2 regions of the Streptomyces cyslabdanicus genome follow, and region 2 is predicted to be linked to the other one. Evidence: riboswitches for the same ligand, from Rfam matches in the RefSeq annotation. Region 2 holds a riboswitch; the other holds the start of a gene.

Region 1 (11,564 bases), on a different contig from region 2:
AGCCGTTGCCTTGCAAGACTGCGTCAGGTGCCCAAGAGCGACTCGGTCGACACCGTTGGACCATCGAACGGACCATGGCCTGGCTCGCCGGCTGCCGCCGACTCCACCGTCGCTACGAGCGCAAGGCCGAGCACTTCCTCGCTTTCACGAGCATCGCCTGCACCCTCATCTGCTACCGCCGCATGAACCCCTGAATAACGCCGCAGACGCTGCCGTGTGCAGGAGTATGGCCAAATGATCAGATCCGAACTGATGCAGAAGGCAGCCCATCTCTGGCAGGAACACCTCGACGCCGAATTCCCAGCCAACCTGCGAGGCGTCGAGTTCGAAGACATCGACATGGTGCTGCTTGATGCGGATACCGCAGGTTGCGCCTACACGTGGATCAACAACGGTGGCGCCCTCGATCCAGAGCGCAGGGGACTGCTGCGAGATCGGGTGACAGTCGGGGTTTACGCAGCGAGTACTGTGTGAGGGGCCATGATGGTTTCGTACTCGACGGGCGTCAATCGGCCCAGGCGGATCTGGCGCCGTCGGCGGTGGTAGGTGCGTTCGATCCAGGTCACGATGGCGATCCGCAACTCGTTCCGAGTCCGCCAGGGGCGGCGGTCCAGAACGTTCTTCTGTAGCAGCGCGAAGAAGCTCTCCATGGCCGCGTTGTCGCCGGCCGCACCGACTCTGCCCATCGAACCGATCATGCTGTGACGTGCGAGAACGGACACGTACTTCCGTGAACGGAACTGCGATCCGCGATCGGAATGGACGATGCATCCGGCCACCTGGCTGCGGCGGGCGACCGCGGATTCCAGCGCGGCCACCGCGAGACGGGACTTCATCCGGGAGTCGATGGAGTAGCCCACGATGCGACCGGAGTACACGTCCTTGACCGCACACAGGTACAGCTTGCCCTCGCCTGTGGCGTGCTCGGTGATGTCGGTCAGCCACAGCCGGTTCTGTGCCGGGGCGGTGAAGTCGCGGAGTCCTGACGGATTGCTCGCGTCTACCCTCGCCTGTATGACTACCGATTGGATGGCGGAATGCCAACGTATGGATCGGGGGCGGCGCTTTGACGAGCTCAGCCGTCCACCCTCGAGGCAGGTCGCCTCCCCGCCGCCGCTGTCCGAAGCGGAGATCTGCGAAGCGGAGGCGGAGTTGGACATCACGTTCCCGGACCAGTACCGAGAGTACTTGCTCCGGCAGAGCGCCGGCGGCGCTGTGAACCGTCTATGCCGATCCGCGGCAGGCTGGGGCTGGCATGGGGACTCAAGCACCAACTACGACTTGCTCACTACTGACTTTCCGCATCCCGACTCCTACCGGGCTTACGAGGATGAGTTGGACGCGCGCGAGCCGCTGACGCAGGACTTCCCTGACCACAACGCCTACCGGGCGGCATGGGAGCAGTGGGACGCTGAGTACGGGGTGTTCCAGGAGCGCAAGACATCCGGCGCTGTATTCATCCAGGAAAACGGCTGTGGCTTCTCGACCCTGCTCGTTGTCACCGGTCCGCACCGGGGCCAACTGTGGTTCGACGGCCGGGCCACCTGCGACCAGATCCTTCCTCTGAACCTGGGCGGTCAGCCCGTGTCGTTCATGGACTGGCTCGCTCGCGGGTCCATGAATCTGGTCTGCTGGTGAACGCGGCGGGGTCGACACCTGCCGGGGACGCGACTCGCCACCAGCAGGGTCACACAGGTGTGCCGGAGGTCGTGGAAGCGGACCTCCAGGCCCAGCCGATCGGGGAACGGGTAGAGGGCCGCACGCCAGGGCAGGCGTCGTCCCAGAAGATCGCGCGCGTCACGCACACCCGGCGGACGTACTACAGCGACCAGGGGCGCCCGGGGAGACGGCGGACATCGTGGTACCCGCCGCGCACTGCGAGATCGTCTACGAGATCCCGATCAACCGCTGACCTGTCCGGCGGATCATGATGCTGACAGAGTGTGCCCGTGAGTTACAGCATCTTCCTGCTCCGGTTCGTGGACAGCAAGGTCGTCGCCCTGGACGCCGAACGCTTCCGGCGGATGACCGAGCCTTACGTGGTGGCGGGCAGTCCGGAGGAGGGCTTCTCCCAACTCCGCGCAGAGGATGGGGGTGAGGCGGACCTGTACCACGCGTCCCAGGCCGACGAGGGGATGTCGTCCGTGATGGCGACGCACTTCGCCCGTGGCGCGATGAGCGGCATGCTCACCAGGCTGGCGGCAGCCCTTGGGGCCTCGATAGTCCCCCAGGACGGTGGTGCGCTGATCTTCCACGCGGACGACCGCCGCCATCTTCCCGCACAGCTCCAGGAGAAGGCGATTGTCATAGAACCCACGGCGGACGCGTTCCAGGCCGCGCTCGACGCGCTCTGAGTACCTCCGCCTGGCCAGTGCCGGCGACGCGAGCAAGACCTGCCGGGAACGCCATCAGGACCGGGTGGCTGCTCGGACGGCGGTTCACGCCAGGGTGACGTGCATGCCGCCCTCGGCCAGGGCATCGAGGATCTCGGCGAACAGGTCGTAGGGCCGGCCGTCCGGTGTCAGGGTCCGGGACAGGTACGCGCGTGCGGTCACGGCGTTCCGCCACAGCAGGGTTGCGGGGGCGGTGTGACCGAAGGTGCCGCGCAGGCAGTCGTCGAGGGCGGCCAGGCAGCCGCCGAAGTAGCCACCCGGCCCGTTCACCGCCTCCCCAAGCGCCAGGTAGAGGCCCGGTTCGTCGGTGATGTGCCGACCGTCGAGTTCGTAGGCGTGATCAGCTGATCGGTCGCGGTGGGCTCGTCGGCAGGCCCGCTCGCGGACGAGATCGAGCCAGGCGTCGCGGCGCCGGGTGTCGAGGCTCGCCCAGGCACCCAGCGTGTCCGGCGGCCCGGCGAGCCACCGCTCCCAGATGGGCCGGGCGTATTCGGGAACCGGTGTGAAGAACTTTCCGTCGAGCTCCACGTCGATCAGGTCCATCCCGTAGGAGGATGGGCGCCAGGCGCTGACCTTGGTCCACAGCACCCGATCGGTGAGCGGCTCGCCCTGGTCGTCTTGTATCTCCAGGGCGGCCTCCTCCAGGTCCAGTGCCCGCCGGGTGCCCTTCAGCAATGCAGCCCGCAGCTGATCACCCTGGGCGAGCCCCCGCAGGACGAGCGGGGGCGCCACCTGTTCGGGCGGCAGGACGCGGGCGAATTCCCGGCAGGAGCCCAGCCATCGGTGCCCGTCGTGCACTCGGACAGGACCCCTGTGTCCCTCGGGCGGCCCTTCGTAGTCGTCCAGACCGGTGAGCACGAGACCGCCGGTCCTCAAGAGCTGCCCCGGGCTCTCCGCGTCCTCCAGCAGCCAGGGCTCAAGTGCGTCGTCGTCCGGCACCAGCCATACCCGAGTGCCGACCCAGCCCCGCACCTCGGCGCCTTCCGGTACCCAGCCGAACAGTTCGTACGTCCCGCGCTGGGGCTCCCCGAAGAGTCCGTCCACTGCTGCGCACACGCCCCAGACGTGGCCGTGCTCCGTCTCCCTCAGCGTGTATAGCCCCCGCTGGTCCCTGTCCTCACGCACGGCGGTCATCATGCCCAGACACAGCTCGGCGCAACGGCGCGAAGCCCCCCGGGGATCCCCCCGCAGCGGTCATGGAGCCAAGTCGAGCCGTGTGATGATGCGCGAGAAAGTGATCGGCCCTGGGGTGGGGCCGAGTGCACAAGAAGGGCGGGGGCCCATCGTGGGCAAGGGCGGGGAGTCCATACCGGACGAGGAGTGGGAACGCTTCCTTCGTGAAGCCGAGGCGGGGGCCGAGGGCGCGCCCGAGGAGCCGTCGGCGCGGGCGCGGATGGTGGCGCGGCGGCTGCGGGAGGAGACCGGTCGGCCGGAGCCGTGGCGGAGTCGGCAACCGGCCCGGCGGCAAGGGGGCAAGGTCTGGTACGCGGTCGGTCTGCTGGTTGCCGCCGCCCTGCTGGTCGTGGCGCTGGATCCGGGGCGGGTGGCTGGATGGTTCGGAGGTGGAGGCGCCGGAAGTGCGCCCCTCGCCGCGGAGTCGGAACGCCCGGATCAACCGCCGCCGACGGAAGCCGCGGCCCAACGTCCGACCGTGGAGCAGCCGTTCAGGGGGTCGCCCGCGGCACAGTGGGGTGACGGGACCGCTGGGATCGGCCTGCCCGAGGCACGGGCGACCGGCTGGATGAGCAAGGGGCAGGTCGCGCAGGCGCTCGAGAAGACCCAGGGCTTCCTCGTCGCGTCCAGCCTGGACCCCGATGTGCTGCGCGGGGAGCGACCGGGGAAGGCGATCGCGTTGATCAATCCTCATCAGCGGGATGTCCAGGACTACCTGGCGACCGCGTTCCGCACGCCCAGCCGGGAGAACGATCCTCTGCTGCTGTTCAGCCGGTTCGACAGGACGAAGGTCCGGCTTGTCGGGGATGTGGTCAGGACACGAGGGCGGATCACGTACCGAGAGGGCGAGCGCGGTGCCGTCGAGGTGACCACCGATGTCACGTACGTGTATCCGGTCGTACGCGCCGCGGCGGGAAGCGACGAGGTCGCGCGCACCATCGTGCGCCGCGAGGTCGTGATGAACTGGGACGACCCGGCGAAGGTCGTCGTCGAGCCGGGTACGTTCTCCCTCGTCTCCTACAAGGTGGACACCGCCAACGGTGGTTGCGACACCTTCACCGGCTACCTCACCCCCGAGTTCAGCGCGGAGCGCGCCGCCTCGCGTCCGGGAGACGGCCCCGAGGTCGACCCGTACGACCGGAGTGCCTCGATGGACACGCGCATGCGGGAAGCCGGCGATGCGGGGTGCGGGGCTGCCACACGGTCGTGAGCGGCGGTCGCGGGGAGCAGAGGCTCGCTCTTGGCCTGCGGTGATCGTCGCCGAGCACAGAGGGCGGGCCACGCTCCGGCCCGCGCGGGCCGGACTGGCAGGACCGTCCGCGGCGGGCGCACCATGGGGTGAGGAGACATGGGTGATGAGGCTCGCCCCCGACCGCACCCTGCGTGCTGATGGCCTCTGCGAGCAGCGGCCGCCGTCCGGTGGCCCGGTCCCGGTATGGAGGCATCGCGGATGTACGTGTACACGATGCGCAAGGCCCGCATGGCCCACGCCGACAAGGTCATCCTCGACGGCGTGACCCTCGCCTTCCTGCCCGGCGCCAAGATCGGCGTGGTCGGGCCGAACGGCATGGGGAAGTCGACCGTTCTGCGGATCATGGCCGGGCTGGAGCGGCCGACCAACGGCGACGCGTTCCCCGCGCCCGGCATCAGCGTCGGCATCCTGGAACAGGAGCCGAAGCTGGACGACACCACCACCGTCCAGGGCAACGTCGAACAGGGCGTGGCGCAGATCCGGGGCATGCTGCACCGCTACGAGGAAGTCACCGGCCGCCTCGGTCACACCGAGGGCGACGAGATGCAGCGGCTGCTCGACGAGCTCGGCGGCCTCCAGGAGGCCCTGGACCACGCCGGCGCCTGGGACCTCGACTCCCGTCTGGAGCAGGCGATGGACGCCTTGCGCTGCCCGCCGCCCGACACCCCCGTGCGTGAACTCTCCGGCGGTGAGCGACGCCGGGTCGCACTGTGCCGGCTCCTGCTGTCGCAGCCGGACCTGCTGTTGCTGGACGAGCCGACCAACCACCTGGACGCCGAGTCCGTGGCCTGGCTGGAGCAGCATCTGGCCGACTACCCGGGCACGGTCGTCGCGGTCACCCACGACCGGTACTTCCTGGACAACGTGGCCCAGTGGATCCTGGAGATCGACCGGGGCCACGCCTATCCGTACGAGGGGAACTACTCCACGTATCTGGAAGCCAAGGCGGCCCGCCTCCAGGTGGAGGGCCGCAAGGACGCCAAGCGGCAGAAGCGACTCGCCGAGGAGCTGGCGTGGGTGCGCTCCGGCGCGAAGGGGCGGCAGGCGAAGTCCAAGGCGCGGGTGCAGCGGTACGAGGAGCTGGCGGCCGAGGCGGCGAAGACCAGGAAACTGGACTTCGAGGAGATCCAGATCCCGCCAGGACCGCGCCTGGGGAGCCTGGTCCTGGAGGCGGACCACCTCACCAAGGGCTACGGCGACCGGGTGCTGATGGAGGACCTCTCCTTCTCCCTGCCGCGCGGCGGCCTCGTCGGCGTCATCGGCCCGAACGGCGTCGGCAAGACCACCCTCTTCCGGATGATCGTCGGTCAGGAACAGCCCGACGCGGGCCTGCTTCGCCTCGGCGAGACCGTCGAGATCTCCTACGTCGACCAGAACCGCGCCGGTCTGGACCGCGCCAGGTCCGTCTGGGAGGCCGTGTCCGGAGGGCTGGACCACCTGCGCGTCGGCGATGTGGAGATCCCCTCGCGCGCCTACGTCGCCACCTTCGGCTTCAAAGGCGCCGACCAGCAGAAACCCGTCGGCGTCATGTCCGGCGGCGAACGCAATCGCCTCAATCTGGCGTTGACGCTGAAGCAGGGCGGCAACCTCCTCCTGCTGGACGAGCCGACCAACGACCTCGACGTCGAGACGCTCGCCTCCCTGGAGAACGCGCTGCTCGGCTTTCCGGGGTGCGCCGTGATCACCGCGCACGACCGGTGGTTCCTGGACCGGATCGCCACCCACATCCTGGCCTGGGAGGGCGGCGCGAACTGGTTCTGGTTCGAGGGCAACTTCGCCGACTACGAGGCCAACAAGGTCGAGCGGCTGGGGCCGGAGGCGGCCCGCCCGCACCAGGTCACCCACCGCCGTCTGGTCCGTGGTTGACCGGCCCGACAGGAGCCTTCGCCATGACGCACCTCGATCAGGAGGCGGTGGCGGCCCTCCGCGCCGCCCAGCTCACCGTCATCAACGCCACCTGGCACATCTGCGAAGAACAGGCGGTCGAGCGGTTGGCCCACGTGCGCGGCCTGGCCTGCACCCCACTGTTCCCCGGGCACCCGGTGATCCGGGTCGTCACCTGCGACGGACGGTTGCTGGGCCGGGTCCGGCGGCACCGCGACGGCCGCACGGCTCGCTGGATCGCCGTCCCCGCCGGCACCGCCCGAGGGATCGGCGCCTACCGCACCGCGCACGGCGCCGCCCGTGCCCTGTCCCGCGACGCGGGCACGCCCCGCCACCGGGTCACCGACCGCCTCGCACCCGCCGCGGCGTCCGGCCGCCAGGCGAACCTGCCGCCGCTGGGAAAACGGCGTCCCTGAGGGTCACCGTGGCGGACGACGGGTGCACGACGGTGGAGCAACCGACCGCCAACCGCGGCAGCGCACCGCCAACGGCCCCTGCCGAACTCGCCGTTGGCAGCGACCGCGGTCACCTGTCACGATCAAGCGTGGTCAACCCTTCAACGGTCACCAGATGGACGGGCCGCCTCCACGACGTGATGGGCCTGGCGGCAGGCGCGCTGCTGCTGGCGCTCGGACTCAGAACCCACCGCCACGGAGGATCCGTGGGCTGGGTCATCGCGGGAGCAGCAGCGCTGACCCTGAGCAGCCTCTGGGCAGCCCGGCGCCGACGCGCTCGGCGTATGAACGCGATTCCACAACCGTAAAGATGCCCACGCCCGCATCGCGGCCTACGATCGCAACTTGCTCGGGCCGACGACAACTCGGCAGCGTGGCTGAGGCCGGTAAGGGTGACCCGGGGCCCCGGCCGCGCCCTCCCCTCGGCCGTTCCGCCTTGCCCCGGCCGTTCCCTCGGGCCGCACCGGCTGCCCCGCTCCGGCCGTCAACGGTCCGTCTCGGAGAGGAACACCGCCGCGTGCGCCGCCTGGAAGAGGGTGGTGACCTCCTCACCGCTGAGCCCCTGGGACCGCGCCTCGTCCATCCACGCGGCCAGCGAAGTCCGCAGCGGGGAGACGGGGCCCTCCTGCGCCGGTGCCAGGGAGCGGGTGATGAAGGTGCCTGCCCCCTGCCTCACCTCGGCGAGCCCCGCGCGCTCCAGCTCGCGGTACGCCTTGAGGGTCGTGTTCGGGTTGACCTTGGTGTCCGCAGCGACCTGAGCGGCCGTCGGCAACCGGTCCCCCGCTTCCAGGGCGCCCATCCGCAGCGCCTGTTCCACCTGTCGCACGATCTGGAGGTACGTCGCCACTCCGCTGCGCTTGTTGATGCGGAACACGACCATTCTTCTCACCTCCTGTTTCGTACTGCCGAAACCATACGCATGTCACGCACGGTTCCGTGCCCTACAACGGCTTCCTGGACACCCGCCACACCGTGAACACGGTGAGTGCCGCGGTAGCCGCGAGCAGGATGCCGGCCCCGGTCCACTGCATCGCCGACATCTGGCTGAAGTCGAGGTACTTGATGACGTCGTTGACGATCCCGTACTTCTTCATGCAGGCGTCCGCCGCCGCATCCGTCGGCTTGGCGCACGTTCCCCAGCCGTAGAGGCGGCCGTCGGCGGACCCGATCCAGCTGTCCAGTTCGTACGGATCGTCCAGCTGCTCGCGTATGCCGCCGCCATACGGGTAGCTGAACATCCGTGCCGGCGCGAGGTACGCGCGCAACTGTCCCCAGACGATCTGGACGGCCATGGAGAAGACGAACGTGACCGCCATCGCCGGGAGGACCCGGCGCACCAGCATGCCGATGGTGATCCCGGCGGCGGTGAGGAAAAGGCACATGGCGGGGAGCACCGGGCCCGTGTGGTCGAAGATGCTCCCCTCGTACCACGGGCTCGAGAACACCGCGCGGTAGGGCTTCCACCACCAGGTGAAGAACGCCGAGAGCACCGCACCGGCCAGCAGCGCCGCCGCGTAGCACCAGGCGAGCTTGGCCGTGAGCCACCGGCGGCGGGACACCGACTGGGTGGTGACCAGTTGCAGGGTGCCGCGCTCCTGGTCGCCCGCGATCAGCGGGGCGCCGAGGAAGACGCCGAGGAGGACCGGCAGCATGCCCAGGGCGGTGATGGTGAGGCTGATGCTCTCCGAGCCGGGTACCGGCATCGGCGGTTCCTTGTCCGGCCAGCCGATCGCTTCGAGAACTCCGGCCAGACGATTGCGCTGGTAGACGATCCACGCCGAGCCGAGCACGACCGCGGCGGCCACGGTGAGCAGCGCTGCCCGGTGCTGGCGCACGACGAGCCAGTTCAGCCCGCCCAGCAGTCGGCGTCCGGGCTCCCGGGCGGCCGTCCGGGACGTGTCGGTCAGGGTGGTGCTCATGAGGTGGGGGTCCCTTCGGCCTCGTGACGGGCGCCGGGTGTGTACAGGGGAGGCGCGTCCGGCGAGCGCAGATGTGCCAGCAGCACTTCCTCCAGGCTGGGCTCGCTGACGTCCCATTCGGGGCGCAACGGGCCGTTCGGCCGTATCAGCGCCTGGAACTGCCGTCCCTGGGACCGAAGTTCGACGACGGTGTGCGGGGCCAGCGAGGCGAGCGGGTTCTCGTCGGTGACAAGCCCCGTCACCAGCGCGTGGGCTGGGACGAGCGCGTCCGCGTCACCCACCAGCCGGACCTGGCCGCCGGCGAAGACCAACAGGTAGTCGCACATGTCCTCCAGTTCGGACAGCAGGTGCGAGGACATCACGACGGTGATGCCGCGCTCGACGGCCTCCGCCATCAGCAGGGAACTCAGGTCGTGGCGGGCCAGCGGGTCCAGATCGGCCATCGGCTCGTCCAGCATCAGCAGATCGGGCCGCTTGCCGAAGGCGAGCGCGAACGCGACGCGGGTGTGCTGGCCGCCCGAGAGCGTGCCGATCCGGGCATCCATCGGTACCCGGCCCGACTGGACGATCCGCTCGGCAGAGGCCATGTCCCAGGTGGGGTTGAGCTCGGCGCCCATGCGCAGCGTCTCCGCCACGGTGAACCCCTTGAACAGCGTTTTGTCCTGACCGAGGAACGCGGTCCTCGGCCTCATCGCCTTATCGCCCGCCGGGACGCCGAAGAGGCGCAACTCGCCCTCCGTCGGCTGTATCTGCTGGGTGGCGAGCCCCAGCAGCGTGCTCTTCCCCGCCCCGTTGGGGCCGACGAGCCCGCAGATGCGCCCGGCCGGCAGCCTGAACGAGCAGTCGCGCAGCGCCCAGCCGCGGCGATAGCGCTTCCCCAGACCGCGGGTTCCATGGCCCAGGCGCCGAGCGAGCCGCCCGGAGCGAATGTGTCCGTCATGCACATCCCCCCAATTCCACTAGTCAATTAATGGAATCATGGTCTTAACGGCGGGAGGGTGTCAAGGCGGGCCGGGAAACCCCCGGACGTACGCGGTGGTGCGGGAGAGTGCGCTGAAGTGTGGAGCGGCCCGTGGGCGCCTTCCGCCGGCAAACTCCGCCAAAGACCCGCAAGGGGAAGCGGCGCTACAGTCCCGGGCATGAAGCCAGGGAGATCAAGGCAGTTCGGCGCATCGTTCACCGGGATGGTCAGGCACATCGTCCGGCACCCTCTGCCGATCCTGGACACAGAGGCGCCGCACAGTGGCGACACCATCGATGATTTAGCCCTCGTGAAGGCCCAGCCCCACGGACTTCGTAGGCGCCGGCAGGTCGTTGTCGACACCCGCATGAGACCGGTCAAGGTATCGAGAAAGGCTCACACTCCATGTCGTTTCCCCCGCCGTCGTATCCTCCTCAGCCGCCCGTGTCCGATCCCGGCCCGGGACAGCCCTGGGGACCGCAGTGGAGCCCGGCGGGTCAGCCGGTTCCGCCGGGGCTGAACGGCTTCGCGGTCGCGGCGCTGGTGACCTCGCTGGTGTGCCTCGCTCCCCTCGGGTTGATATTCGGCATCGTCGCGCTGGTGCAGATATCCAGGAGGGGACAGCGGGGCAAGGGGCTCGCGATCGCCGGGCTGTCCGTCTCCGGCGCGGTGCTGCTGCTGACCGCCTTCATCGTGGCGACGGTCGACTTCAGGGTGTGGACGATTCCCGGCAGGGACGACAGCGGTGAGGTCACGGGCCGCGGGTGGACCACGATCTACTCGCTCAGGAACGGTGACTGCTTCAACCCGGGCACCGAGTTGCCGAAGGGGAAGGGTTCGTCGCTGGGTGACATCAGTGTGGAGCTGACGCCGTGCGACACGTCGCACCACTCGGAGGCGTACGCCTCCTTCACGCTCTCCGGGCAGGAGTTCCCGGGCCCCGACGCCATCGCCGCGATCGCAGGGCCACGGTGCGCGAAACTCTTCCTCGACTACTCGATCGACCCGCTGGCCTTCGGGCCGTTGCAGAGCTACTACTTCTATCCGGACGAACGCGGCTGGACCACCGGGAACCGCACCGTGCGGTGCTGGGTGACCCCGAAGGACGACACCGAACTCGACACCACGGTCAGGCGCGACGCGTCCGACGTGGACGACGGTCAGTTGGCCTTCCTCTCCGCGGTGAAGCCGCTGAACGCCGCGGGCGTGCTCCGTCCGGCGCGAGGTCCCCGGGAGGACCTCGACGGGGCCAGGGCCTGGGCCGGCCGGATGGCCGAGGCGCAGGCCGAGACGATCGGGCTGCTCAAGGACGCCGATCTGCCCGGGGCGCGGCGGCCGACGGAGCAACTCGTGGCGGAGTTCGAGGCGGGGCTGCCGTTCTGGCAGCAGGCGGCGAAGGCGTCCGACGCGGACACCTTCCTCGGGCATCTGCGGTCGGTGGACCGGCACAACGGAGACGCGTACGTCCTCGAGATACGCCGCCTGCTGGACCTTCCCCTGCCCACCACGCAGCCGAAGCAGGCATGA
Region 2 (11,564 bases):
AACGGCTCGCTCTTGGGCAACTGGGTCTTCTACGCGTTCGCCATCCCGGCGGGATCTCGGGCTGAGCGGGGTGCCCGGACCTGCCCACCGGCGGTCCACCCGGGTCAGCGGGCGGCGAGGCCGAACGGCAGTGCGGGGTGGGAGTCGGCGATCTCGATCAGCCGGTTGTACTTGGCGACGCGTTCGCCGCGCGCCGGGGCCCCGGACTTGATCTGCCCGCAGCCGCTGCCGACGGCGAGGTCGGCGACGAAGGCGTCGTCGGTCTCGCCGGAGCGGTGGGAGACCATCTGCGCGTAGCCGGCGTCGCGGCAGACCCGCAGGGCGTCGAGGGTCTCCGTGACGGTGCCGATCTGGTTGACCTTGATGAGGGCGGAGTTGGCGACGTTCCCGCCGACGGCCCGGGTGATGACGGCGGGATCGGTGACGAAGATGTCGTCGCCCATCACCTGCACGCGGTCGCCGAGGCGTGCGGTCAGGCGGACCCAGCCGTCCCAGTCGTCCTCGGCCAGCCCGTCCTCCAGGGACCACACCGGGAAGCGGTCGGTGATCTCCTCGTAGCGGTCGATGAGCCGGTCGCCGGTCAGCGCGTCGCCCGCCACGTGGTAGAGGCCGTCGGCCGCGTCGCGGAACGCGCTGGCCGCGGGGTCCAGGGCGAGGGCCATGCCGTCGCGGCCCGGTGTGCGACCGGTGTCCGTGATGGCGTCGACGAGGAGCTGCAGGACGTCCTCGGGACGGTCGAGGGCGGGGGCGAAGCCGCCCTCGTCGCCCAGGCCGGTGGCGTGCCCACCGGCGGACAGGCGGGCCTTGAGCCGCGCGTAGACCTCGGCGCCCGCGCGGACGGCCTCGGGCAGGTCGGGTGCGCCGAGCGGGGCGAGCATGAACTCCTGGAAGTCGAGTCCGTCGGCGGCGTGTGCGCCGCCGTTGACGACGTTGAAATGCGGCACCGGCAGGCGTGGGGCGGTGCCCGCGACCCGGGCGAGGTGCTGCCACACCTCCTGCCCGGCGAGGGCGGCCTCGGCGCGCCAGGCGGCCAGGGAGACACCGACGACGGCGTTGGCTCCCAGCCGGGACTTGGTGCCGGTGCCGTCCAGTTCGATCAGCGCCCGGTCGACGTCGGTGGCCGAGGCGAAGCCGCGGCCGGTCAGGGCCTGGGCGATCTCCCCGTTGACGTGTCCGACGGCCCCCAGCACTCCCTGCCCGCCGTATCGGGACCGGTCGCCGTCGCGCAGTTCGACGGCCTCCCGGGTGCCGGTGGACGCACCCGCGGGGACACCGGCCCGGACGCGGGTCCCGTCGGCCGTGGTGAGGGTGACGGCGAGCGTGGGGCGGGCTCGGGAGTCGAGGATCTCGACGGCATGCAGCCGGGTGATGCGCACGGTCATGGCCTTCCTCCTCCCCTCGGACCGACCCCCGAGCGCCCCTCAGCCGTGGACGGGCCTGCGCTCAGCGGTGGCGGCGCGGGCACGGGAGGCGTCGATCTCCGCGTAGGCCTGCTCGCGGCCCTCCCAGTGCGAGCCCTCGACGGACTTGCCGGGTTCCAGGTCCTTGTACACCTCGAAGAAGTGGGTGATCTCCAGCCGGTCGAACACGGGGATGTCGTCGATGTCCTGCACGTGCGCGTACCGCGGATCGTGGGCGGGGACGCAGAGGACCTTCTCGTCGGGGCCGTGTTCGTCCCTCATGGCGAACATGCCGACCGCCCGGCACTCGATGGTGCAGCCCGGAAACGTCGGCTCGCCGGTCAGCACGAGCGCGTCCAGCGGGTCGCCGTCACGGCCGAGCGTGCCGTCGATGTAGCCGTAGTCCGCCGGGTACTGGGTGGAGGTGAACAGCAGCCGGTCCAGCCGGATGCGGTGCAGTTCGTGGTCCATCTCGTACTTGTTCCGGGATCCCTGGGGGATCTCCACGATCACGTCGAACTCCATGGTGTCCTCCTGACGGCGTAAGCCGTCTCGCCGGCCGTACCTGCCGGGCGGGTAGAGGCGGCGGAGCCACGGACGGGGAGCGCGGGTCGGTCGGCGCGGGCGTCGTTCCTCCTGGTCGCATCCTTGGACCAGGGACCGTCAGCGGCGTCGTGCCGCGGTTGCGGTGAGCCCCGTCACCGGCGCGCTGGGCGCGCTCGTCAGGTGCCCGGCGGACCGCCGTGGCCGCGTCCAGCCTACGCCGAACGGGCCTCGTCGACACCGTGACGAGGTCCGCGACCCGGCGTCGCGCCGGGCACGCCCGCGGCCGGTCGCCGGTGCAGCTCCCGGCCGGCCCGCCCCACCGCCGTTCGTCGGCCGCCGCACGGCCAGCAGCATGGGGACGGCGGCCAGTTGCAGCACGACCGAGAAGGCCACCAGATCGGTCACCGAACGGTCGTAGAGGGCGCCCAGGGCGAGACTGCCGGCGAACCAGCACAGTCCGAAGCCGGTGTCGAACAGGCCGAAGGCAAAGGCCCGCCGGTCCGGGCCGACCATGCCGGTGACGGCGGCCCTGACCACGGACTCCTGAACGGCCGCCCCAAGTCCCCACAGCACCACACCGATCACCGCGGGTACCGCGCCGCCGAGGAAGACCAGCGGCGGGAAGCACGCCGTCAGCAGGGTCGCCCCCACCACCGTGCGTACGCCCCACCGGTCGAACGCGGGGCCGAGCACCAGGGCGGCCACCGACTCGGCGGCCATGGCGCCCGCGTAGAGCACGGGAATCCAGGGGGTGGCGACGACATGGGCCCGGCCGAAGTGGTAGGCGATGAGCGGGTAGTCGGCGTAGGCGGCGGCGATCAGTCCCATGCCCGCCAGGTAGATCCAGAAGGCCCTCGGGGTGCCCCGGCGGCCGGGCACGCTTTCGGCGGTGTCCAGGCCCGCCGGATCGGGGTACCGCCGCCACGCGCCGGCCAGGACGAGGAGCGTGAGGACGGCCGGAACGGCGAGCACGGCGAAACCGAGGCGGCAACCGCCGTGCAGGGCCAGGACCCCGGCCATGACGAGGGGACCGGCCGTCGCGCCGGCGGCGTCGAGGGCCTCCCGTACGCCGTAGACCCGGCCGCGGCCCAGCTCGGCGGTGGCGTGCGCGAGCATCGCGTCGCGGGCCGGGGTGCGCATCGCGCGGCCGCTGCGCTCGGCGACGATCAGCAGGGCGGCCACCAGCCAGTGGCCGGCCGCCGCCAGCAGCGGCACGGCCAGCATCTGCACCGTGTAGCCGACCGCCGCGATCGGCCAGTACCCGCCCGTGCGGTCCGCGGCCCAGCCGAACACGAAACGCAGTGCGTAGCCGAGGAGTTCACCGGCTCCCGCGACCAGGGCGATGCTGAGGCCGCCGGCGCCGAGCGAGCCGAGGAAGGGGCCGGTGACACCGCGAGCGCCCTCGTGGGTCATGTCCGAGAACATGCTCACCACGCCGATGAGCAGCACGAAGCGCAGAGCAGCGCTCCGGTCCGTGGCGGTGCGCCCGGTACGTGGTGCCGGTGTTCGCTCGCGGCGGTGGGGCAGGGCCATGGTCGCCTCCGCAGCCGGGCCGCCGGGCGGCGGCCGTGCTCGCAGAGGCCATCGGCACGGACGTGCGGTCAAGGGCGAGCCTCATCGCCCGTCACCGTCCATGGTGCCCCCGTGCGGGACGTACCCGCCAGCCCGCTGACGGGCGGCCGCCCGCGGCGGGGACCGGGTGCCCACGTCCGGCGCGGTCCGGCCCGAACAATGCCGGTCCGCGCCGAACGACGTGGCCGCCGAAGGGCGGAATCCTCTGTCCCGCCACGGGTCAGCGGGCGGCTCCGAAGTCCTGGGTCCAGTAGTTGCCGGGCTGGGCGAGACCGACGCCGATCTCCTTGAACGAGCAGTTGAGGATGTTCGCCTTGTGGCCGGCGCTGGACATCCAGCCCGCCATGACCTGCTCCGGAGTGGCATAGCCGTAGGCGACGTTCTCGCCGTAGCTCTGCCAGGTGTAGCCGGCCTGCGTGATCCGGTCGCCCGGGTTGGACCCGTCGGACCCGGTGTGCGACATGTTCTGCTGAGCCGCCATGTCGTCGCTGTGTGCCTGGGCGGCCTTGGCCAGCTTGTCGTTCACGGTCAGGGCCGAGCAACCGACCTTGGCGCGCTCGGAGTTGACCAGTTCCACGATGCGGTCCGTGGCCCCGGACGACGTGCTGGCGTCCTCGGACGCGCTCGGTTGGGCGGGCGCCCCGGCGTCCGGCGCGCTCGGCTGGGCGGGTGCTCCGGCGTCCGGTGCGCTCGGTTCGGCGGGAGCGGACGGCTCGGCCGGGGGCGCCGGGGAAGCGGGGCTGATCGGGGAGAAGGGGTGGCCGTGCCAGGCCCAGCCGGGTCCACCCGGCTGGGATCCACCGGACCCGCCCGGCTGGTTCCCGGCGCCGAAGGAGGGGCTGCCTCCGGGGGCGGCGGGACTGCCGGTGCAGGCCAGTGCGGTGGAAGGGACGGCGACGGCGCCCACGGCGACGGCGGCGACGACTATGCGCCGGTAGTGCTGCTTCTTGCGGTGCGTGCCCATGCGTGACCTCGCTCGGGGTGGGGGTCGTCATTCTTGGGACGGCTCCGCAAAGGGCGCAAAGGGTCCTCGGTACTACCTCACCTCGTAGTTTCGCGAAGTCCTTGCGAAAGCGAATGTGAACGTGCTGTTCCCGCCTCCTCCCGGTATCAGCACTCCTGACGCCCGGTCAGGAGTGCTGAAAGGCACGGAACGAGCGCCGACGGCGGGGGAGTGAAGCGTCGGCGCGCCACTGCGGCGCGCCGCCTGCACGAAGGCGGACATATCCCATATGTCACTTGAGGGGCGGCTACTATGCCGGACGCTTAGTTGCGAGTTGGGGCGTGACGGATGTCACGGAACCGTGGAATCTTGTTTCGCCCTACAGCTAAGTGCATAATGCACTTATGCATAAGCGGGTTATGGACCCAGTGGACCCCGAGGCGTCGCCCGAGGACCTGATGATCGCCGTCGAGCAGATGGTCCGCTACGTGCGACGCAGCGCGACCGCCGGCGGACTGAGTACCGCCGCCTCCTCGGCACTGTCCCGGCTGGGCCGCGAGGGTCCGTACCGGCTGACCGAGCTGGCGCGGGCGGAAAGCGTGTCCCAGCCCAACATGACCCAGCTCGTGACCCGGCTGGAGCGTGCGGGCCTGGTGCGGCGCACCGCGGACCACAGCGACGGGCGGGGCGTGCTGGTCGAGGTCACCGACGCGGGGCTGGAGCTCTTCCGCCGGCGCCGCGCCGAACGCGCCCGGGCACTTCAGCAGCTCGTCGAGGAGCTGCCCGAGGTCGAACAGCGCGCGGTGCGTGTCGCGCTGCCGGCCCTGGCCCGCGTCATCGAGGACCGCCAGGCGCGCTCCTGACCCGCCCACGCCACCGCCGACCACCTCAGCCCATCTCACAGGAGAGGCGCACATGAGTGCACCGCACGCAAAGCCCGCCGGCCACGGAAAGGCCGCCAGTCCTTTCAAACAACCCAAGGCCGTCTGGGCGGTCGCGTTCGCCTGCGTCATCTCGTTCATGGGCATCGGCCTGGTCGACCCGATCCTGCCCGCCCTGGCCAAGAACCTGCACGCCACGCCCAGCCAGGTCTCCCTGCTGTTCAGCAGCTACCTGATCGTCACCGCGGTCGCGATGCTGATCGTCGGCTGGTTCTCCAGCCGCTTCGGGGCCAAGCGCACCCTCGTCACCGGCCTGGCCGTCATCGTCGTCTTCTCCGCCCTGGCCGGCACATCGGGCTCCATCGACGGCATCGTCGGCTTCCGCGCCGGCTGGGGACTGGGCAACGCCCTGTTCATCGCCACCTCGCTGGCCGTCATCGTCGCCTCCGCCAGTGGCGGCTTCGGCGGCGCGATCATCCTCTACGAGACCGCGCTCGGCCTCGGCATCGCCGTGGGCCCGCTGCTCGGCGGCGAACTGGGCTCCATCAGCTGGCGCGGCCCCTTCTTCGGCGTCGCCGTCCTCATGGCCATCGCGCTCGTGGCCACCCTGGCCTTCGTCCCGAACCTGCCGAAGCCCGCACGCCGCACCTCGCCGCTGGCCCCCCTCAAGGCGCTGCGCCACCGCGGCCTGCTGACCATGGGCATCATGGCCCTGCTCTACAACTGGGGCTTCTTCACCATGCTCGGCTACGCGCCGTACCCGATGGAGCTGGACGCCCACCAGCTCGGGCTGGTCTTCACCGGCTGGGGCCTGCTCGTGGCCGCCTTCAGCGTCTTCTTCGCCCCGCGCCTCCAGGCTCGCTACGGCACCGCCCCCGTGCTCTACGCCAACCTGGTCGGCCTGAGCATCGTGATGGCCGTCATAGCCGCCGGCGTCGCCACCCCGACCGTGGTCATCGTGGCGGTCGTCGTCAGCGGCGCGTTCATCGGCATCAACAACACCCTGACCACCCAGGCCGTCATGCTCGTCTCCCCGGTCGAGCGGCCCGTCGCCTCCTCGGCGTACGGCTTCCTGCGCTTCATCGGCGGCGGCCTGGCCCCCTACGTCGCCGGCAAGCTCGCCGACGCCACCGACCTCAGCGTCCCGTTCTACCTCGGCGCCGCGACCTTCCTCCTCGCCATTCCGGTGCTGGCCTGCGGCCACCGGCTGCTGCGACAGGCCGAGACGAACACCGCCGAAGGGGAACCCGTCACGCCGACGTTCACGCCCGTCGGCACCGTGCCGTCCACCGCCACGCCGCCCGTGGTCGTCGCCGTCGGCGCCCACGAAGGGGCCGCCGTGATCGTCGACGCCGCGGCACGGCTCGCCCGGGACACCGGCAGCCCCCTGGAGGTCGTGCACGTCCAGCAGACCGCCGTCGTCGAGGAACAGGCGGCCGACGCCGAGGACTTCGCGCAGGCGCGTGCCACCGTCACCGGCCACCTCGACCGCCTCGCCGCCCAGGGCGTCGTCGCGCGGGGCCAGATCCTCGGCAGCGTCGGCGACCACGCGGCGGCCGGCCGCGCCCTGGCCCGGCACGCCGCCGAGGTGGGCGCGCGTGCCGTGGCGGTGGGCCGTTCGCCGCGCGGCGCGCTCGCCCAGTTCGCCGACGGCAGTTTCACCGCGGCCCTGACCCATGCCGCCACCTGCACGGTGGTCCTGGTCGACGCCGGCAGCGAGCCCCGGCCGCTGACCGCGGCCACGTTGTCCGAACTGCGCGGCGCGGCGAGCTGACCGGCGCCGGGCTTCAGGAGGGGACCGCGGGCCGGCCGTGCGCCGCGCGGTCCCGTCCGCGCGGCGGGATGCTCGAAGAGCTTGGGGGAGCGGTGCCAGGGCCCGTGAGCCCGGCGTGATCCGAACGAGAGGCCCTACGGGTCGCGGGGCCCGCGCTGCCGGCGGGAGCGCGGGTCGACGGCCAGGGAGCCGGCGGGGACCTCCTCGGTGTCGGACTCCTCCTGGCCGTGCAGGTCGCCGAGGACCGCGTCGCCGTACAGGTCCTCCAGCCAGGAGGACTGGTAGATCGTGTCGAGGTAGCGCTCTCCGAGGTCCGGGGCGATGGCCACGGCGGTCAGTTCGCGTGTGTCGTTGCGCGACAGCCACTCCATCGCGCCGCTGACCACCGTCCCGGTGGAACCGCCGAACAGGAAGCCGCGCCGGGCCAGCCGGTGGCAGGCACGAATGGTGTCCGCCTCCTCGACCCGGACCACCTCGTCGACGAAGGACTCGTCGAGCAGCGGCGGGCGGATGCTCATGCCCAGTCCGGGGATCATCCGCCGGCCCGGCTTGCCGCCGAAGGCCACCGAGCCGACGGTGTCCACCGCGACGATCCGCACCGGCCGGTGCCAGTCGCGGAAGAAGCGGGCGCAGCCCATCAGTGTGCCGGTGGTGCCCGAGCCGACGAACAGCACGTCGAGACGGGGGAACTGACGCGCGATCTCCGGCGCGGTCTTGCGGTAGTGGGCCCCCCAGTTGTTCGGGTTGGTGTACTGGCTCAGCCAGACGTACTGGTCGTCGGAGGCACACAGCGCGCGGACGTAGTCGAGCCGTGCGCCGAGGAACCCTCCGTTGGCGTCCTGGTCGGCGATGACGTGCACCTCGCTGCCCAGCGCCTCCATCAGCAGCCGGGCCGACAGGTTGCAGCGCGAGTCCGTCACGCACAGGAACCGGTAGCCCTTGCTGGCGGCGATCATGCTGAGCGCCACACCGAGGTTTCCCGACGAGGACTCGATGAGGATCGAGCGGGGCGTCAGGAGGCCGTCCCGTTCCGCGGCCTCCACCATCTCTGTCGCGGCCTTCATCTTGATCGAGCCGGCGAAGTTGAAACCCTCGCACTTCAGGTAGAGCGAGCGCCCGAAGATCGACCGGAGATCAACATAGAGTTGGCCTTCGTTGAAGGCGTGGGGGGCTGAGATGACGGGCACGCTGGCCTCCTGATGCCTGGGCCGAGGGAAGGAACTTTCAGCCGTACCGGTGCAGCTCATGGAAGAAGTCGTCGATGACGTGCAGGTTTCCGGCGCGGGCCACCTCCTCGTAGACGTACTTGCCGACGGCGAGGTCGAGGACCCCCAGGCCGAACGGCGAGAAGATCACCGGCCGGTCGGTGGGCGGGTCCACCCGCCCGGTCATGACGTCGTCGAGGGTCCCGTGCAGGAAGTCCCGGCCGCCGGTGAGCTGCTCGGTCAGGTGCGGCGAGGTGCCGGCCTTGAGGCAGTGCTCGACGTCGTCGACGAAGTTGGCCGCCGAGAGCAGCACCTGGGGGGCGAGATCGCGCAACGACACGTGCAGGACGACCGGATGGTGGGTGAACCAGGACGGGTCGGTGACGTGCGGCTCGCCGGCGATCGTCGCGAAGACCACCAGGTCGCTGGAGCGGATCAGGTCCTCGGGGCTCTCGTGGACGGTGATCTCCGGGGTGTGACCGGCCGCGCCGGTCCGGCGCAGGTAGCCGCAGAACCCGGCGGCGCTGTCGGCGGACACGTCGTACACGCCGACGCTGCCGAAGCCGAATCCGGTGCCGGCCAGGAAGGCGTGGATGTAACGCGCGATCAGGCCGGTGCCGAAGAAGCCGACCCGGGTGGGGCGGGGCCGGTTGCGGGTGAGCCAGTCGGCGGCCAGCGCCGCGGACGCGGCGGTCCTGGTGGCGCTGATGATGGAGCTCTCCAGGCAGGCGAAGGGGTAGCCGGTGTCGTGGTCGTTGAGGACCAGGACCGCCGAGGCCCGGGGCAGACCGGAACCGACGTTGGCCGGGAAGCTGGAGATCCACTTCAGTCCGTCCACGCCCACCGGCCCGCCGACGGAGGCCGGCAGCGCGATGATCCGCGCCGTGGGACGGTCGGGGAAGCGCAGGAAGTACGAGGGCGGGTTCACCGTGCTGCCGGAGCCGTGCAGCCGGTAGGTCGCCTCGACCAGTTCCGTGAGCTCCTTCTCGCGCCCCTCGAGCGCTTGCCGCACCTGGGCGCCGGAGATCACGGCGAAGGTCGGCACCGGGGCCGATCGGGAGGCGGTCGGATCGGTGGCGGGGGAGGTGACGGAGGTCATCGCCGGCTTCCCTTCGGAGTCGGGCCGTACTCGGCCAGGCGCTGGGGCTCGGCCATGGCGACCAGCACCTGCCGGTCACCGCTGAAGGCCTCCCTGCTGTGCGCGGTGCGGATGTTGTCGACCAGCATCAGGTCGCCGGACTGCCAGGGCTCGCGCAGGGTCTGCGCCTCGTAGGTCTCGTTGAGCAGCTGGACGACGTCCTCGCCGATCGGTGCCCCGTCGCCGAAGCGGGTGTTGAACGGGAGCCCGTCCGGGCCGTACTCGTCCACCAGGTACTCGCGCACCTCCGGGGCCAGCGTCCACTCGTTGAGGAAGGCGATCTGGTTGAACCAGCAGCGCCGGCCGGTGACCGGGTGCCGGACCACGGCGCAGCGCCGCTGCCGGGTGCGCAGGCCGCCGTCGGGCTGCCAGGCGAAGTCGATGGCGTGGGCGCGGCAGTAGTTCTCGACGGTCTCGCGGTCTTCGGTCCCGAACGACTCCGCCAGGGACGCCCCGATCTCGTCGTTGTAGCTGCGGGTGAGCAGCCAGCCCTCGCGCTCGAAGCGCTCGGTCAGCTCAGCGGGCAGCGCGCCGAGCACGGCCTCCGCGTCGGCCACCGCGGTCGCCCCGCCCTCGGCCGGCGCGGTCGGGCACGCGAAGAGCATCAACCCGGGCACCTTCAGCGCATAACTCAGCTCGTGGTGCATGCACATGGGCTGGTTGGCGGGCCAGGCGGTCGAGGAGTACAGGCCGGCTCCGTAGGACTCGCGGGGGGCGAAGGCCTCCCGTTCCGGCATCAGGGGGCCGGCCAGGACCGTGAAGACGGAGGAGATCTGCTCCGGCTCCCGCAGTTTCAGGCCGCGCACGAGCAGCGCTCCGTGCTCCGCGACCCGTGCCCGCAGTGCCTCGCGGTGCTCGGCCGCCCATCCGGTCGCGTCCGCAGGGGGCTCGACGCTCAGGACGGGCGGTCTACCCGGTCGCAGCTCCACCTCCAGTACCGAAGCCGGGGACGAGAACGACATCTCGGTTTCCTTTCGTTCGTCACCAACGAGGCCAGGGCGGACCTCAGCGGTGTTCAGGAGGGGGCCAGCAGTTCGGCGGCGTCCAGAACGGCCGCCGCCGCGGCGGCCGGACGGGTGCGGGGGAAGTAGTGGCCGCCGTCGGTGAGTTCACGCAGCTCCACCTGCTCGGCCAGGAACTCCCAGTCCCGCCAGTGGTCCCGGAAACCCGCGGTGCTCGGGTCGTCGGCGGCGACGACCACGGTGACCGGAGCGGCCACTCTCACCGCCGCGGTGCCGTCCAGGGCCTCGGCGAAGCAGCGGTGCGCCGACACGCAGTCGTGCCGGTAGGCGGCCCCGACGCGCTGTGCGTGCTCCGCGTTCAGCTCGCCGAGCTCCAGGTAGCCGCCGTCCGCACCGAGCCGGGCGGCGATCTCGGCGTCGCTGCGCATCGTCAACTCGGCGATGGCGGCGCGTCGTTCGGCGGCCGTGCCGAGCAGTTGCGCGCCGAGGAACACCCGTGTCACCTCCACCCCGAGCCCGGCGAGCCTGCGGGCGGTCAGCAGGGCGGGCGCGGTGCCGGAGGAGTGGCCCCACAGCATGACCCGCCGCGGACCGCGCCCGGCGATCTCGGCGGCGACCCGCTCCACCACCTGCTCCAGCGCGGCGAACGGCTCCTCGCCCGCGGCCAGGTCGTGGCCGGGCAGGTCCACCGCGTGGACGGCCACACCGCTGGTGGCCAGGGCGCTCGCCAGTGGCTGGAAGTTGACCGCGTTGCCGCCCGCGTGGGGGAAGCACACCAGCACGTACGCCGCGGAGGCCTCTGTCCCGGCCTCCGACAGCGGCTGGAGCAACTCCGTCCGCCGCCGGGCACAACCGTCGAGGCACGCGGCGAGTTCGGCGAGCACCGGGTGCCGGGTGATGTCCTTGAGGGACACCTCGCGGTTCAGCGCGATGGTGAGCTTCACGGCCGACAGGGAGGTGCCGCCGAGGTCGAAGAAGTGGTCCCGCCGGCCGATCGCCTGCGGGGGCACCCCCAGCAGTTCCGCCCAGGCATCCGCCAGCCGCTGCTCGGCCGGGGTGCGTGGGGCGTCGTCGGGCTTCCCTGAACCGGCCTGCTCCGGCGCCGGCGCGCTCCGTTCGGCCAGCGCGGTCAGCGCCTTGCGG

Evidence for each region. A riboswitch is a leader RNA that binds a small molecule or an ion and turns the genes downstream of it on or off. The one in region 2 is predicted to bind fluoride.
Region 1: it holds a riboswitch for fluoride, as region 2 does, so the genes downstream of both, ettA (energy-dependent translational throttle protein EttA) here and ACTYVM_RS21830 (MFS transporter) in region 2, are expected to answer to the same signal.

The regions. Positions count from the first base shown of each region.
Region 1 covers NZ_JBQRUW010000019.1:10,732-22,295, reverse strand. The annotation lists partial or broken gene ACTYVM_RS13405 (transposase) at 30-194, shown strand; gene ACTYVM_RS13400 (hypothetical protein) at 235-474, shown strand; partial or broken gene ACTYVM_RS13395 (IS3 family transposase) at 453-977, opposite strand; gene ACTYVM_RS13390 (SMI1/KNR4 family protein) at 1,153-1,638, shown strand; partial or broken gene ACTYVM_RS13385 (GntR family transcriptional regulator) at 1,782-1,912, shown strand; gene ACTYVM_RS13380 (hypothetical protein) at 1,950-2,354, shown strand; gene ACTYVM_RS13375 (barstar family protein) at 2,439-3,530, opposite strand; gene ACTYVM_RS13370 (hypothetical protein) at 3,679-4,776, shown strand; fluoride riboswitch at 4,909-4,972, shown strand; gene ettA (energy-dependent translational throttle protein EttA) at 5,017-6,684, shown strand; gene ACTYVM_RS13360 (hypothetical protein) at 6,708-7,118, shown strand; gene ACTYVM_RS13355 (GntR family transcriptional regulator) at 7,642-8,037, opposite strand; gene ACTYVM_RS13350 (ABC-2 membrane transporter-related protein) at 8,099-9,076, opposite strand; partial or broken gene ACTYVM_RS13345 (ABC transporter ATP-binding protein) at 9,073-10,016, opposite strand; gene ACTYVM_RS13340 (DUF4190 domain-containing protein) at 10,482-11,564, shown strand.
Region 2 covers NZ_JBQRUW010000037.1:93,087-104,650, reverse strand. The annotation lists gene eno (phosphopyruvate hydratase) at 105-1,382, opposite strand; gene ACTYVM_RS21835 (inorganic diphosphatase) at 1,422-1,925, opposite strand; gene ACTYVM_RS21830 (MFS transporter) at 2,064-3,479, opposite strand; fluoride riboswitch at 3,515-3,577, opposite strand; gene ACTYVM_RS21825 (CAP domain-containing protein) at 3,739-4,482, opposite strand; gene ACTYVM_RS21820 (MarR family winged helix-turn-helix transcriptional regulator) at 4,866-5,324, shown strand; gene ACTYVM_RS21815 (MFS transporter) at 5,377-7,116, shown strand; gene sbnA (2,3-diaminopropionate biosynthesis protein SbnA) at 7,251-8,303, opposite strand; gene sbnB (2,3-diaminopropionate biosynthesis protein SbnB) at 8,341-9,420, opposite strand; gene ACTYVM_RS21800 (TauD/TfdA family dioxygenase) at 9,417-10,421, opposite strand; gene ACTYVM_RS21795 (non-ribosomal peptide synthetase) at 10,475-11,564, opposite strand, start outside.